DNA from 4 places in the Mesorhizobium sp. B2-3-11 genome. Region 2 is predicted to be linked to each of the others. Evidence: riboswitches for the same ligand, from Rfam matches in the RefSeq annotation. Region 2 holds a riboswitch; each other region holds the start of a gene.
The links. A riboswitch is a leader RNA that binds a small molecule or an ion and turns the genes downstream of it on or off. The one in region 2 is predicted to bind cobalamin.
Positions count from the first base shown of each region.

Region 1 (3,878 bases), on a different contig from region 2:
GCCTGGCGGGCGGCCTCGACGATGGCGCGGGCATTCTCCGGGCTATCGGCGAGCGGCTTTTCCGTCAGCAGATGGCAATGATGGGCAAAGGCGGAAAACGCAACGTCGCGCCGGGCGGCGGGAACCACCACATCGAAGACCGCTTGCGGTCGGGTCTGGTCAAGCACGGCGTCGAGACTGGTGCCGATGACGGCACTACCAAGGTCGTATTCGCGAGCCCTGGCCTTTGCTCTGTCGGCATCGAGATCGACAAGGCCGACAATGGCGAGCCCGTCGATTTGCCGCGCGGCATCGAGCCAGGCCTTGCTCATCGCTCCGCAGCCGACCAGTACGGCGTCGATCATCCAGCGCTCCTCCTCTCGGCCCCTCCAGGCCGATCGTCCCGGCGTTCACGGCGTGACCGTAAACGTTTTTCCGTAAACGTTTACGACAACACACCCGAAGGCGTAGAATGTCAATCGGCCGCCCATGAAAATCGTCGTTGCGCCTTGGCCCGGGCGGCCACCGGTGCTAGCCAAGCAAGGGGGAGAACAGTCACTTGGCGTCCAGCATTCACGACCTTGCCCGTCACCTGAACATTTCGATCGGCACGGTGTCGCGCGCCCTCAACGGCCGCGCCGACGTCAATGCCGACACACGCCAGCGCGTTCTCGAGGCGGCCAGGGCTCTCAACTATTCGCCGAACCAGTCCGGTCGCAGTCTCAGGCAAGGCGCTACCCACTCGATCGCCTTCATGCTGCAGCCGCATCCGGGCGACCAGGAATACGGCGAGCCTTTCTTCATTCCGTTCCTGACTGGATTGCAGGGCCGGCTCGCCGAAAGCGGGCTGGATCTCATCGTGGTGATGGGCGCGCCGGGCGACTATCAGCAGGAGCGCCTGCGGCGTGTCGTCGAGACGCGCCGTGCCGACGCGGTTGTGCTGGCCTGGACGCGGCGCGAGGATGAGCGCATCGACTATCTGACCCAGGCCGGCTTCCCCTTCGCCACGCTCGGCCGCAGCCGCTCCGGCGACAAGGCCTACCCCTCGCTCGATCTCGATTTCGAAAAAGCAGGCGCCGACGCGGTCGATCGGCTGGTGGCACGCGGCCATCGCCGAATCGCCGCCATCCGCCCATCGCTCGATCTGAATTTCGGCTATCTGTTCCTCGACGGCTACCGCAAGGCCTTGCGCCGGCATGGCATCGCCGTCGATCCCGGCCTGATTGCCGACGGCTTCATCAATGAGGCCGGTGGCTACGAAGTGACACCGCACGTGATGCGCCGCAAGGACCCGCCGACCGCCATTATCTTCAACAATGACGCAATGGCGCTTGGCGGCTGCAAGGCGCTGGCCGAGATGGGCATCAAGCCCGGTCACGACATGGCGGTGACCGTGATCGTCGATACGCCGCTCTGCCGCTACTTCTCGCCGGCGCTGACTGCTTTCCGCCCGGCGCTGCAGCCGATGGGACGGCGGCTCGCCGAAATGCTGCTGGCGTCGCTGCCGGCTTTTGCGGGGGCCGCCGGGCCAGAGACCATCAGGGAGGTCTGGCCGCTGGAACTGATCGCCCGCGACAGCGATTGACCATTTGTTGGTTATGTTATAGCAGAACAAACGATCGCCTTGCCTCGCCGCCGCGCGCGGCCTAGGCTGCGACTCGTGATGGTCCCCGAGCCGAAAGGCGGGGGGTGAAAAGGGAACGCGGTGAGATCCGATTTGGGGTCGAGGCCGCGGCTGCCCCCGCAACTGTAAGCGGCGAGCAAGATCCGGAACGCCACTGGCCGGCAAGGCTGGGAAGGCAGGATTGCGCAGAGACCCGTGAGCCAGGAGACCTGCCATCACTGAGTTGACCGGACGGGGTGTGCCGGGAGGAAACGTGGAAATCGGTCTTGTCGGCCGGTCGACCAACATCCTTCCGTCGCCAGTTTTGAAAGTGACGGGAAGTTGGACGGCGCAATCGATCGTATTCACCCCGGGCCTATGCACCAGATCATCGTGTGCACCCTTTGCCGCGACGTGCCGACCGGCGCCAGGTCGGGCGAAGGTTTGTGCACCGAGTTGCGCTCCCGCCTCTCGGCCCAGCCTGACGTGGCGCTTGGTTTCACGGTCGAGGGCGTGGCTTGCATGGCGGGTTGCGCACGTCCCCTGGCGGCGGCTTTCCAGGCGGAAGGCAAGGCCGCCTATCTCTTCGGGTCGATCGACGCGCAGGCAGACGCTGCCGATCTCGTGCGGTTTGCCAGGCTCTACGCCTCGCTTCCCGACGGCTGGTGCAATTCCGGACAACGTCCGCCGCGCCTGGCCGGCAAGACGCTGGCTCGCATCCCGGGACCCGGCAAGCTGGCGGATGGCAATCGGTGACAGCGCCGCTTCTCGATGCGCGCGACTTGGGCGCGATGGCGAATGGCCGGCATTTGATCCATGCGGTCAGCCTGTCGGTGACGTCAGGCGACCGCCTCGCCATCATTGGCCCCAACGGCGCCGGCAAGACCACGCTGCTGCGCATGTTGTCCGGCATGCTCAGGCCAAGCTCGGGGGAGGTGAAGCTTGGCGGGCGACGCCTGGACAGGATTTCACCCGCCGAACGGGCCCTGCATATCGCCGTCGTGGGCCAGACAGACCAGCCGGACCCACGGCTGGCGGTGATCGATTATGTCGAGCTTGGCCGCGTCCCGCATGCCGGCCTGAGGCGCCGCGGCGAGGAACGCGACATTGTCGTGGATGCGCTGCGGCGGACCGGCCTGTTGCCGCTGCTCGACCGGACTATCGGCTCGCTGTCTGGTGGCGAACGCCAACGCGCCCAGCTTGCACGCGCCATCGCGCAGAAGCCCAAAATCCTGTTCCTCGACGAGCCGACCAACCACCTCGATCCGCGCGCCCGCGCGGAACTGCTCGAACTGGTGGCCGGCTTCGGCATGACCGTGATCGCGGTGCTGCACGATCTGACGCTGGTGGCACCCTTCGCCACCAAGGTGGCGGTGATGAACGAGGCCCGGCTGCATGCGCTGGCGCCGCCGCACGAGGCGCTGACGCAACAGCTGATCCGCGAGATTTTCGGCATCGACGTGTTTCGCCTGCGCCATCCCACCGAGGACCGCGAACTGACGGTGTTCGAGCTTCCGAACCGCGCCGCACCGCCGTCCTGACCAAATCCATCCTTATCCGACACGGTTCAACCAAGGAGCAAAGTCCGTGAAACGCCTCGCCCTGTCCCTAGTCTTCTCGTTGCTGGCCTCGACGGCCTTTGCCTTCCCCGTGACCGTCGACAGCTGCGGCAAGCCGCTGACCTTCGACGCGCCGCCAAAGCGCGCCGTCATCCATGATCTCAACATGGCCGAGATGGTCTTCGCGCTGAAGCTGCAGCCGTCGATTGTCGGCCTGACCGGTATCACCGGATGGTATAAAGTCGGCCCTGACTTCAAGGCAGAGCAGGGTTCCATTCCCGAACTGGCACCGAAATATCCGACGCTGGAGAATCTCCTCGCCGTCGAGCCCGACTTCTTCTTCGCAGGCTGGTACTACGGCATGAAGCCAGGCGGCGACGTGACCCCCGACACGCTCGCTCCGCACGGCATCAAGACGCTGGTGCTGACCGAAAGCTGCGTCCATCTCGACAGGAGCCGCCCGGCCGCCTCCATGGACCTGCTCTATGGCGACGTCGAAAAGCTGGGCAAGATCTTCGGCAAGGAAGCAGAAGCAGAGAAGCTTGTCTCCGGCTGGAAGGCGCAACTCGCCGATATCATCGCCAGGGTCGGCATCGCCAAGGGAACACGCGTGTTCCTTTACGATTCCGGCGAGGACAAGCCGTTTACCGCGGGAAAGTTCGCCATCCCCAGCGCCATGATATCGGCGGCCGGCGGCGACAACATCATGGCCGACATGGACACGAGCTGGGGCAACG
Region 1 covers NZ_VFVS01000007.1:144,555-148,432, forward strand. Annotated here, with positions in the region: gene FJ960_RS12330 (Gfo/Idh/MocA family oxidoreductase) at 1-344, opposite strand, end outside; gene FJ960_RS12335 (LacI family DNA-binding transcriptional regulator) at 539-1,564, shown strand; cobalamin riboswitch at 1,627-1,835, shown strand; gene FJ960_RS12340 (DUF1636 family protein) at 1,961-2,338, shown strand; gene FJ960_RS12345 (ABC transporter ATP-binding protein) at 2,335-3,123, shown strand; gene FJ960_RS12350 (ABC transporter substrate-binding protein) at 3,170-3,878, shown strand, end outside.
Region 1: another riboswitch for cobalamin. It lies ahead of FJ960_RS12340 (DUF1636 family protein); the one in region 2 lies ahead of FJ960_RS26680 (CbtB domain-containing protein).

Region 2 (3,878 bases):
CGACATGCAGACCCTCGCGCCGGCCCTTCAGCGCCGCAACCACCTTGTCGAGATCGAGATAGTCGTAGCGCAACGCAATGTTGAGCTCGTCGAGCACGACAAGGCTGATCGAGGGATCGTCGATCAATTCCAGCGCCTTGGCCCAGGCGGCTTCGGCGGCGGCGATATCGCGCTTCAGGTCCTGCGTCTCCCAGGTGAAACCCTCGCCCATAGCATGCCAGACCACGCGGTCGCCGAAGGCGGCAAACGCATCCTTCTCGCCGGTGTGCCATTTGCCCTTGATGAATTGCACGACGCCGACGCGCTTGCCGTGGCCGAGCATCCGCAGCGCCAGCCCGAAGGCGGCCGTGGTCTTGCCCTTGCCGGGACCGGTGTTGACGATCAGCAACCCCTTCTCGACCGTCTTGCTCGCAACCTCGGCGTCCTGCACCGCCTTGCGCTTGGCCATCTTGGCGCGATGGCGCTCTTCATCCTTGTCGTCGATATCGGTCATTTCACTTCACCTTGAGCGGTAGCCCCGCCACCATCAGCAGCACCGTGTCGGCAACCGCGGCGACCCGCTGGTTGAGCCGGCCGGCGTCGTCGCGAAAACGCCGCGCCAGCGCATTGTCGGGCACGATGCCTTGCCCGACCTCGTTCGACACCACGAACCACGGTCCGCGCGGCCGCGACAGCACGTCGGCGAGCCGTCGGCACTCCGCCTCGACGTCGTAATCGGCCAGCATGTGATTGGTCAGCCATAGCGTCAGGCAGTCGACAAGCACCGGCCGATCATCCGGCAAGGCCTCCAGCGCTTCGGCAAGGTCGATTGACGCATCGATGGTCGACCAGCCCTCACCGCGCCGCGAGCGGTGCACCGCGATGCGCTCGCGCATCTCATCGTCATAGGTTTGCGCCGTGGCGACATACGCCCATGGCGGGGGGAATGCCGTCACCAGGGTTTCGGCGTGCGCGCTCTTTCCGGAGCGCGCGCCACCGATGATGAAAGTCAGCTTGCCGCGGTCAGGCAAAGCTGTCGCGCAAGCTGGTCGCCGTGCCGGTGAAGCGCCTGCGCACCACGCCCACGACCGCGCCGAGCACCAGCCAGAACACCAGATTGGTCACCGTCACCGCCACCACGAACTGATGGTGCAGGCCTTCCGGGATAGGCGTCTCGAAACTGTCGGGCTGCGGCGCGCCGACGATATGCGGGACGACGATCAGCAAGACGGCGAAGATGGTCAATGGCAGCGATCTGCGAAACACGATCAGGCCAAGGCCGATAGCGGTCGCCGCGGCCGTTGCCGTCCACCAGATCTGGCGCGCAAGCAGATCGGCCGCCGGCATCGCCGGCAGTTCCGGCTGCAGGCCGAGGCCTGGTGCCAGCGTGAACACGGCAAAGCCGGCCAGCCCCCAGAATACGCCCTGGCGCCAATTGCCGACGCCGCCGGCAAACTCGGAAATCGCGACCAGGACCAGCGCGAAACCGATGCCGGTGACGATATTGGCAACCACGCTGAAGGCAAAACGCTCGACACCGTCGGCCGGCGCCCAGCCTTCATCTTCCTCCGCCGGTGCCGTGACTTCGGCGGGTGCTGGCGCGGCAGAACTCATCGCATTCCCAGCGGGCGCGACCGTGCTCACCGCATCGTTGCTCGCCGCCGGTGCAGCCGCGTGGTCATGGTGATGGCCGCCGCCGGCCTGTTCGTAGACTTCCGCCTTGAGGATCAGCGGCACTGTCGCATAGGCCTGCATGCAGGCGAGAACGACACCCGCCACGAGCCCCGCGATCGCCGCGACGAACACGACGTTGCGAAACAGATTCATGATGTCAGATCCTCGTTAGTGGCAGGGAAACGCCATCGAGTGGCGATAGTCGTGGGCGGCATTGTGGACCGCATCGATATGCGAGAAACCGACAAAGCCGACGACGAACATGCCGAGCAGCGCCGCGAGCGCGAGCTGCATGAAGCGCGACTGCGAGGAGACGGAGGCGCCGAGGGAGACGGAAGCGGTAGTCATGTCTTGTCCTTTCGCCCTCCACCCGAGGGCATCGAAGTCAGTTTCCTGTCGCCGGCAGGTCTCCTGGCTCGCGGATAAGCGCCCTTCCCCACCTTCCCGAGGAAAACCCTCAGTGGCATATGGAGAGGACTACCGCACACAGTTGCGGGGGCAGCCACGGCATTGGACAGGAATTCCTGTCCGCACCGCATTCCCTCTTGGCTCCAAAAAGGAACCGACGACGTTGGTGACTATAGGGAAATTTGCCGCGCGCGGCAAACCAAATTCCGACAGTCGCCAGCGCAGGAGCGTCGTATCGGCGAAGCCGCTCCATCCCGTCCTGATTGACAAATTTTCTAGTCGGGTGTCGGCTCGCAACCCTCACAGGAAGCCAGCCATGCAGCCCAATGCCAGCGAGCGCGAGCCCTATAACGGCCTGACCCGAACCGAGCCGACGCTGCCGTCATCGGCCTATTGGGACCAGGAGAACTATCAGCGTGATCTCGATGCCATCTGGTACAGAAATTGGCTGCTCGTCTGCCGCGAGACCGACCTTGCCCAGCCTTTGGCATTCCGCACCTTCCGCGTCGGTACGCAGGAAATCCTTGTGCTGCGCGACGACGCCGGCGAGTTGCATGCCTTCCACAACACGTGCCGGCATCGCGGTTCGCAGCTTTGCCAGGAAAGCGAAGGACGCCTGAAGGCGCGGCTGATCACCTGCCCGTACCATGCCTGGTCCTATTCGCTGCGTGGCGATCTGGTGCGTGTACCGTCGAAATCGCTGCCTGACGGCTTCGACGAGGCCGACCACCCGCTTTACCGCGTTGTACTCTCGGTGCGGCGGGGCTTCGTCTTCGTCAATCTTGCTGAAGATGCCGCCGGCTCAGTGCAGTCATCCTTCGACCCGGCCTCCGGCGACCTCGGCAACTGGCCGCTGGACACGCTGGTGTCAGGCCATGTGCTGCGCAAGGTGATGAACTGCAACTGGAAGATTTTCTGGGAAAACTTCAACGAGTGCCTGCACTGCCCGGGCGTCCACAAGGACCTGTCGCGGCTGGTGCCGATCTATGGCCGCGGCCTGATGAGCCGGCATGACGATCCCGAATGGACGCGCCATGCAGACAATGATGCGCCGGAATTCTCCGGCGGCCTGCGCGCCGGGGCTGAAACATGGTCGCGTGATGGGCAGACGCATGGGCCGGTTTTCCCCGGCTTGACGCAGGCGGAACGCACCGCCGGCCAGACCTACGCCACCAGCCTGCCCTCGATGTTCATCGTCGGCCATGTCGACTATGTCAGGACCGTGCGGCTGGTGCCGCTCGGTCCCGAACAGACCGAATTGACCGCCGAATGGCTGTTCTCGCCCGAGGCGCTCGCCGCCACCGATATCGACAACATCGTCGCCTTCGGCACACAGGTGCTGGAGGAGGATGCCGCGATCTGCGAGGTCAACCAGAAGGGCCTGCGCTCGATGCGTCATACAGCCGGCGTGCTGATGCCCGAGGAATATGAGCTGCACCGCTTCCACAATTGGGTGCGCGAGCGCCATGCTGAGCTTTCGCTCTGATTTTTTAGAGGGATTTAGGCAGGTAGCGCCAGGTCATGAGGCCACAAAACGCCGCCAGCAGGCCGAGCGTGACGAACACCGATCCCAATCCGAAGAAGGCCAGCACCACCGAATAGACCAGCGGCGGCGTCAATTCGGAAAAGTCGAGATAGGTGCGGTAGACCGCCGCCATCTGCGCGCGTTCATAGAAGCGCACCGAGCGCATGAAGGCGGTCGAGCCCAGCGCGTCGAGCGCGATGGTGAAGAAAGCGCCGCACAACAGGAAGGCGCCGGTCAGCAACGGCTCTGCCGCTCCGACCGTGCCCGCCGCCAGCAGCGACGCCGACATGGC
Region 2 covers NZ_VFVS01000026.1:2,681-6,558, reverse strand. Annotated here, with positions in the region: gene cobO (cob(I)yrinic acid a,c-diamide adenosyltransferase) at 1-493, opposite strand, end outside; gene cobU (bifunctional adenosylcobinamide kinase/adenosylcobinamide-phosphate guanylyltransferase) at 495-1,010, opposite strand; gene FJ960_RS26685 (CbtA family protein) at 1,003-1,806, opposite strand; gene FJ960_RS26680 (CbtB domain-containing protein) at 1,822-2,001, opposite strand; cobalamin riboswitch at 2,037-2,235, opposite strand; gene FJ960_RS26675 (aromatic ring-hydroxylating dioxygenase subunit alpha) at 2,378-3,547, shown strand; gene FJ960_RS26670 (MFS transporter) at 3,552-3,878, opposite strand, start outside.

Region 3 (3,878 bases), on a different contig from region 2:
TGCTCGAAGCTCATCGCCTTGACGTCTTCGTTGATCTCACCAGTCATCATTCATCCTTTCATCAGTCGCCCGACATGGGCGCCGACCGAAAATGCCAATCCCTGCAGATCGTAGCCGCCCTCGAGCACGCTGACGAGCCGGTTGCCGCTATGGCGTGCGGCGCGCTGCATCAGTTGGCCGGTCGCCCAGTCGAAATCGTCCTCGGTAAGATTGATCTCCGCCAGCGGGTCGCGATGGTGCGCGTCGAAGCCGGCCGAAATGATGATCAGGTCGGGCGCGAAATTGTCGAGTGCCGGCAGCACGCGCGACAGGAAAGCATCGCGAAACACCTCGCTGCCGGTCTGCGGCGCCAGCGGCGCGTTGACGATGTTGCCGGCGCCGGTCTCGTTCTTCGCGCCGGTGCCGGGATAGAGCGGCATCTGGTGCGTCGAGCAATAGAGCACCGAGGGATCGTCCCAAAAAATATCCTGCGTGCCGTTGCCATGGTGCACGTCCCAATCGACGACGGCGACACGCTCCGCGCCATGCTTCTTCTGCGCATAGCGGGCAGCGATAGCCGCAGTGTTGAAGAAGCAGAAGCCCATGGCCGTGTTCTTTTCAGCATGATGGCCAGGCGGCCGGGCGGCGACGAAGACATTGTCGGCGCGGCCCGCAAAGACGTCGTCGACGGCGGCATTGGCGGCGCCGATCGCGGTGATCACCGCCTGCCAGCTCTTCGGGCTGGCGGTGGTGTCGGCGTCGATGCGGGCGAGGCCTTCAGCGGGAATGGCGGCGCGCACGCGCGCGACGAAATCGGCGGGATGCGCATAGAGGATGGTCGCCTCGTCGCCTTGCGGTGCCTCGGCGCGGTCAAGCGCGGCAAAAGCTTCGTCGTCGAGCACGCGCGCGATGGCGCGCAAGCGGTCGGGCCGCTCGGGGTGACCTGGCGGGGTGATGTGTTCGAGGAAGATCGGGTGCGTGTAGAGACGAGTGGCCATGTCCCCCTATCTAGTGCCCCGGCGCCGTGATGGCCATGCGTTGCGGCTTGATCGCTGGGGAAAATCACGGCTGCGTCCATTCATGTCGCTGCGGGCATTGGCGTCGCCGGCGCTTCGGCGTAAGGTCGCCGCCACTGCCTGGTGCCCGCCGGTCTGTTTGTTTTAGCCGCATTCTGCGACGCCAAGTGATTCCACTTGGCTGCAAATGCTCTGGCGGGAGAATCGGGAACACGGTTTGATACCGTGGCGTGCCCAACGCTGTGAGGGGGACCGCGCCGGTAAGTGCCACTGTCGATGACGGGAAGGCACCGGACGCGGGTTGATCCCGAGCCAGAAGACCGGCCTGGCAGGCATCGTCATCCGCATGGTCAGGCGGATGGCATCAGAACGACGTGCGCCCTCCTGGACGCACAAAGTACGCTCTGAGAATTTGAACTGCTGCAATCGCAAGGGGACAAGCGATGCCGGAAGCTATGACCGCTCCAACGGCCAATGGATTTGATCAGATCGCGCGCGACGCGGTTTACCGCGCCATGTTCACGCGACGCGACGTCCGCAGCCATTTTACATCGGAAGCGATCGACGACGAGGTGCTGGCGCGGCTGCTGCTTGCCGCCCATCACGCGCCATCGGTCGGCTTCATGCAGCCTTGGAATTTCATCGTCATTCGCGATGCCGCGCGACGGGCGAAGGTGCGCGACCTGTTCCTTGCCGCGCGCGAACAGGAACTGCCGGCAATCGAGGCGGACCGGCGGGCGCTCTACCGCAAGCTCAAGCTCGAAGGCATTTGCGAAAGTGCGCTCAACATCTGTATCACCTGCGACCACGAGCGCTCGAAAGGCTCGCCGCTGGGACGTTGGCACAATCCGGAAATGGATCTCTACAGTACGGTCTGCGCGGTACAGAATTTCTGGCTCGCGGCACGCGCCGAGGGCGTTGGCGTCGGCTGGGTCAGCATCATCGAGGCGCAAGCGCTGAAAAGCCTGCTGTCCATCCCCGACCACGTGACGCCGATCGCCTATCTCTGCGTCGGCCGTGTCTCGGAGTTTGCGCCGAAACCGGACCTCGAAACGCACGGGTGGGGCCGACGGCTGCCGCTGCCCGAACTGATCATGAGCGAGACTTTTTGCGGCCAGGGAGAAGCCTCGCTCAAATCTGCGGTGGCCCGCCTCAACACCGTCGCCGCTGCGCCGGCAAACCCCGCCGATCAGCGTGTCGCGCCGGCCGTGCCCCAGCGCGAACCGTCGAAGGTGGAGAGCGCCTTGCGCTTGAGTTCCCGGAACTTCGACGAGGCATCGGCCAGCCTGGCGTCCCAGGCGGCATCGGGCACCTGACCCTCGATGGTCTTGAAATAGACCTGCATCAGGCACGCGATGGCGAAAGGTTCGATGAACGCCGCCTTGAAGGCCCAGGCAAAGACAATGGCCAGAACGAAGGCCCAGCCGGCGAGCTGTCCGGGCATGACGTAAAGAATGGCGGCCGCCGGAGCCAGCATCAGCAGGAAGATGACGAAGGAGACCCCCCACATGATCAACGCCAGCCAGACTGCGTTCTTGACCATGATCTTGCCGTTCTGGGCGTAGAGCACGACGCCTTGCCGTGCGGTCTCGAAGGGTGAGGACGAATTGATGCGGATGTTGTAGCCGAGAATGATCTCGTCGACATAGGTCAGCGACAGGCGGATCACCGTGTTGAGGAACGAGACCAGGCCGCTCAGGCCCGGAATGGGCAGGAAAGCCGCAATGCCGCCCAGCAGGCCGGTGATGGCACGGATGGCGCCCTTGACCAGCTGGTCGACGACGAAAAGGATGTTCGCTTCGGCAAAACGCTCGGTCACAACCTCTTTCGCGTAGGCGATCTGGTTCTGGCCGTCGGGTATGTCATGGCCGTCGATCAGATGCACCATGACGGCGATATGGCCTGCCTTGACGACGTAGAGGATGTATTCGCGGATCCAGTAGACGGCGATCGAGACGAGGCCGAAGCCAACAATCCCGCCCCACATGGCAAAGGACAACGGCCCATCGGGATCGGTGGAGATATGGCCGACGCCATACCCGACCGAGGCGCCCGCGCCGGTGGCCATGATATAGGCCAGCGTGATGCCGAAATAGACGATCATGCGAAAGACGATGAAAGGCCAGGTCCGCATCATGATGGACACCGACCTGCCGATATCGAAATCCCACATGCCCCGAATCCCCCAGAGGTGGCTGTGGAGGATGCTCCCAAACCGTCTATTGTCAATTGCGAGCGGTGGCGGAGCCCGATTGCAGGTCAGTTTGGCCGCGCTTCCGGGTTCTCGAGCAGGCCTTCGAGCAATTGCTTGAACGCTGCCACCACCTTCCTCGACGTCGCTTCGGGATCGTTCGAATTGGCGATCCGCTGCGCGGCCTGGCTGCTCGCCCCGTTGATCAGCCGCGCCGCGGTCTCGGGATCGAGGCCCGGCACGACCACCCCCTCCTCTTGCAGCGCGGTCAGATGATCGGTCATTGAACCGACGCAGGCATTGGCATTCGACCACTGTGCCGGATCGCCCAGCACGGCCGGACCGTCCCGGAACATGATGCGCTGGATTTCCGGCTCCAGCGCCATTTCGATGTAGGTCGTGCATTCGTCGACGAAATGCTGCCAGCGGGTCGGCGCCCTCGACGCGACCTCATTCACCCGCGCGGCCATTTCCGCATCGATTTGCGCGATAACCGCCTGCAGCAGTCCCTTCTTATCGCCGAAGTGATGATAGAGGGCGCCGCGCGTCAGTCCGGCCGATGCGGTGAAATCGTCCATCGACGCTTCGGCATAACCGATGGTGCCAAAGGCTTGGCGCGCCGCGGCGATCAGCTTGGCACGCGTCTCGGCGATCATCTCCCTGCGGGGTCGGTGCATGCTCTGGCCTTATCT
Region 3 covers NZ_VFVS01000018.1:51,248-55,125, forward strand. Annotated here, with positions in the region: gene FJ960_RS22460 (exodeoxyribonuclease VII small subunit) at 1-47, opposite strand, end outside; gene FJ960_RS22465 (histone deacetylase family protein) at 51-977, opposite strand; cobalamin riboswitch at 1,157-1,339, shown strand; partial or broken gene bluB (5,6-dimethylbenzimidazole synthase) at 1,511-2,020, shown strand; gene FJ960_RS22475 (hypothetical protein) at 2,185-3,168, opposite strand; gene FJ960_RS22480 (TetR/AcrR family transcriptional regulator) at 3,255-3,863, opposite strand.
Region 3: another riboswitch for cobalamin. It lies ahead of bluB (5,6-dimethylbenzimidazole synthase); the one in region 2 lies ahead of FJ960_RS26680 (CbtB domain-containing protein).

Region 4 (3,878 bases), on a different contig from region 2:
TAGACCTTGCGCAGCGCCGGCGCCATCTTGTTGGTCAGCGTGCCGGCCACGATCATGATGTCGGACTGGCGCGGAGACGCGCGCGGCGCGACACCGAAGCGCTCCGAATCGTAGCGCGGCATCGAGGTGTGGATCATTTCGACCGCGCAGCACGCCAGACCGAAGGTCATGAACATCAGCGAACCGCTGCGCGCCCAGGTGATCAGCGCCTCGGTCGAGGTGACCAGAAAACCCTTGTCGGCAAGCTCGTTGTTGATTTCGAGGAAGAAGGGATCGTCCTCCCCCACCGGCTTGCCGGTGTTGGGATCAATGATACCCTTGGGCTTCGGCGCGACGAGGGTGCCTGAACTGTCGTTCAATCCCATTCCAGCGCTCCTTTTTTCCATTCATAGGCAAAGCCGATGGTCAGCACTGCCAAAAACACCATCATTGACCAGAAACCGAGCATGCCAATCTTCGAGAAGGACACCGCCCAGGGGAAGAGGAAGGCTACTTCCAGGTCGAAGATGATGAACAGGATCGACACCAGATAGAAGCGGATGTCGAATTTCATGCGGGCATCGTCGAACGAGTTGAATCCGCATTCATAGGCGGACAGCTTCTCGGGATCCGGGTTGCGGTAGGCTACCAGGAAGGGCGCAGCCAGCAGCGCCAGACCGACCACCAGCGCCACGCCGATAAACAGGACGATGGGCAGGTACGAACTGAGGAGTGCGTTCATGCAGCGGCTTTCCGTTGGCGCCAATCCACGTTGATTACAGCACCGGACCTTAATGCGGAAGCGTGACAGTTTAACCGCTGAACCGTTTTAAGGAGCCTATGCTGCAACGCGGCGAGGGTTAGCGCAGCACTTCCAGTGAAGCAAGTCAAACCTTGTTCAAAACACCGAGCTGGACGGCAATCCGGGAGAAACTGGTCCCATACGCTCCTGTTTGATTTCCTTCGCCATTTACTCCACTTTTCTCTCCTGACAGGGTTGCCGCCAAAACCCTGCTAGCATTGGCTGGAATCACGCCTCGCAACGACGCCAGACAGGTCCATCAGGGACGCATCCGCATGAAGGAAAAGATCTCGCTTGCCGCCGCCCGGCGCATCGCGCTCGCCGCTCAAGGGTTTCTCGATCCCCGCCCCGCCGGCACGCCCGACCGCCGCCACTTCGCCCGCGTTCTGTCCCGCACCGGCCTGCTGCAGATCGATTCCGTCAGTGCGGTGGTTCGCGCCCACTACATGCCGCTCTATTCGCGTCTTGGCCCCTATCCCCTCGCTTTGCTCGACAACGCCGCCGTGACCCGCAAGCGCACGGTCTTCGAATACTGGGCGCATGAGGCCTCGTTCCTGCCGATCGAGACCTACCCGCTGATGCGCTGGCGCATGCAGCGCGCCGAGCAAGGCGATGAAATGTATCTGGGGCTGGCCAAATGGGGCCGCGAGCACGCCGCCTACATAGAAGAGATCTACCGCGAGGTCGTCCAGCGCGGCCCGGTCGCCGCTTCTGCGCTGGAGGGCCAGAAAGGCTCCGGCGGCTGGTGGGGCTGGAGCCACGCCAAGCATGCCTTCGAATGGCTGTTCTGGGCCGGGCGCATCACCACGGCGCACCGGCGCGGCTTCGAGCGCTTCTACGACCTGCCGGAGCGCGTGCTGCCGCAGGCGATTCTCGACCTGCCAGTACCGGCCGCCGAGGACGCGCATCGTGAATTGCTGCGCATCTCCGCCCGCGCCCACGGCATCGCGACATCAGGCGACCTGCGCGACTATTTTCGACTCTCCCCCGCCGACATGAAAGGCCGGCTGGAGGAACTGGTCGAACTCGGCGAGTTGCTGCCGGTCCGCGTCGAGGGCTGGGACAAGCCGGCTTACCTCTATAGGGACGCGCGATTGCCACGCAAGATCGAGGCCCGCGCCCTGCTGGCGCCGTTCGATCCCGTTGTCTTCGAGCGCTCGCGCTCAGAGCGGCTGTTCAGTTTTCACTACCGGATCGAGATCTACACGCCGGCCGACAAGCGCCAATACGGCTATTATGTCCTGCCCTTCCTGCTCGGCGACAGGATCGTGGCGCGCGTCGACCTCAAGGCAGACCGGCCGGCAAGTGTCCTGCGTGCCCATGCTGCTTACGCCGAGCCCGGCGCACCGCCCGATACCGCCGCTCAGCTCTTCGAGGAATTGAAGCAGATGCAGGGCTGGCTTGGCCTCGAACGCATCGAAGTGACGCCTGCCGGCGACCTGGGCCCGGCGCTGTCCGACATCGCGGTGTCGTAAGCTCGCGTTGACACCGCTGCCCGCAAGAGCCTAAATCGGATCCAGACGGTCTCCTCTCGGCAAAGGGAGGAGCCAAGAGGGAATGCGGTGCGGGATTGAAAATCCCAAATCCGCGGCTGTCCCCGCAACTGTGAGCGAAGAGCCAAGGCCGAAAGCCACTGGGATTGTCCCGGGAAGGCGGCTACCCAAGGCGATGACCCGCGAGCCAGGAGACCTGCCGTCTGGAATGCAAGTATCCGATCGCCCGGCGGGTTTTCCGGGCAAGGAGCCTGATTTGGATCGCGACAGCAGTTTTTCGGCTGAAACAATGGACATTTCGTCCGGCGAGGATGATTCCCTGGCCGGCATCACTGTCATCGTCTGCGCCTCCTGTCGCGACGAGAGCGGCTCCGACGCCCGTCCCCGGGCCGGCGAACTTTTGGCCGAAGATACGCGCCAAGCCGCCTCGGGCGACAACATCCGCATCCGCACCGTCGAATGCCTCGGCAATTGCAAACGTCGACTGAGCGCCGCGATCCTGCGTGACGGCTGCTGGAGCTATGTATTCGGCGATCTGACCACGACCAGCGGCGCCGATCTCGTCACTGGCGCGAAACTCTTCGCCACCACCAGCGACGGCCTCATTCCCTGGCGGGGCCGGCCCGATAGCCTCAAGCGCGGCCTCGTGGCCCGCATCCCTCCCCTCGACATGCTGAAAGACTTGATATGACCGCATCCGTTTCCCGCGTTCCCTGCACCGTCGTCACCGGCTTCCTCGGCGCCGGCAAGACGACCCTGGTCCGCCATCTCCTGGAAAACGCCGGCGGCAAGCGTATCGCGATCATTGTCAACGAATTCGGTGACATCGGCATCGACGGCGAAATCCTGAAAGGCTGTGGCATCGACACCTGCCCAGAGGAAAACATCGTCGAGTTGGCCAATGGCTGCATCTGCTGCACCGTCGCCGACGATTTCGTGCCGGCGCTCGACCAGATCCTGTCGCTGACGCCGAAGGTCGACCATATCCTGATCGAAACCTCGGGCCTCGCTTTGCCCAAGCCGCTGGTCCAGGCTTTCCAGTGGCCGACAGTGAAGAGCCGGGTGACCGTCGACGGCGTCATCGCCGTGGTCGACGGTCCCGCACTTGCCGAAGGCCGCGTCGCCAACGACATGGACGCCCTGCAGGCGCAGCGCGCGCAGGATGAGAGCCTCGACCATGACGACCCGGTCGAGGAAGTGTTCGAGGACCAGATCGCCTGCGCCGACCTGATCATCCTGTCGAAGAGCGACTTGATGGATGCCGCCGGCTCGGCCCGCGCCAACGCCATCATCAACGAACACTCCGCCCGCGCCGTGAAGATCGTGCCGACGTCTCATGGCAAGGTCGATCCCTCGGTGCTGCTCGGGCTCGGTCTCGCCGTCGAGGACGACATCGAGAACCGCAAGTCCCACCATGACGGCGCATTCGACCATGAGCATGACGACTTCGACACGTTCATCGTCGACATTCCCTCGATCTCCAATCCCGACGAACTGGCAAAGCGCGTCGCCGCGGCCGCCGAACAGGAGAACGTGCTGCGCGTGAAAGGCTTTGTCGAGGTCGGCGGCAAGCCGATGCGGCTCCTGCTGCAGGCCGTCGGCCC
Region 4 covers NZ_VFVS01000013.1:141,539-145,416, reverse strand. Annotated here, with positions in the region: gene FJ960_RS18860 (NADH-quinone oxidoreductase subunit B) at 1-365, opposite strand, end outside; gene FJ960_RS18855 (NADH-quinone oxidoreductase subunit A) at 356-721, opposite strand; gene FJ960_RS18850 (winged helix-turn-helix domain-containing protein) at 1,057-2,256, shown strand; cobalamin riboswitch at 2,286-2,493, shown strand; gene FJ960_RS18845 (DUF1636 family protein) at 2,531-2,965, shown strand; gene cobW (cobalamin biosynthesis protein CobW) at 2,962-3,878, shown strand, end outside.
Region 4: another riboswitch for cobalamin. It lies ahead of FJ960_RS18845 (DUF1636 family protein); the one in region 2 lies ahead of FJ960_RS26680 (CbtB domain-containing protein).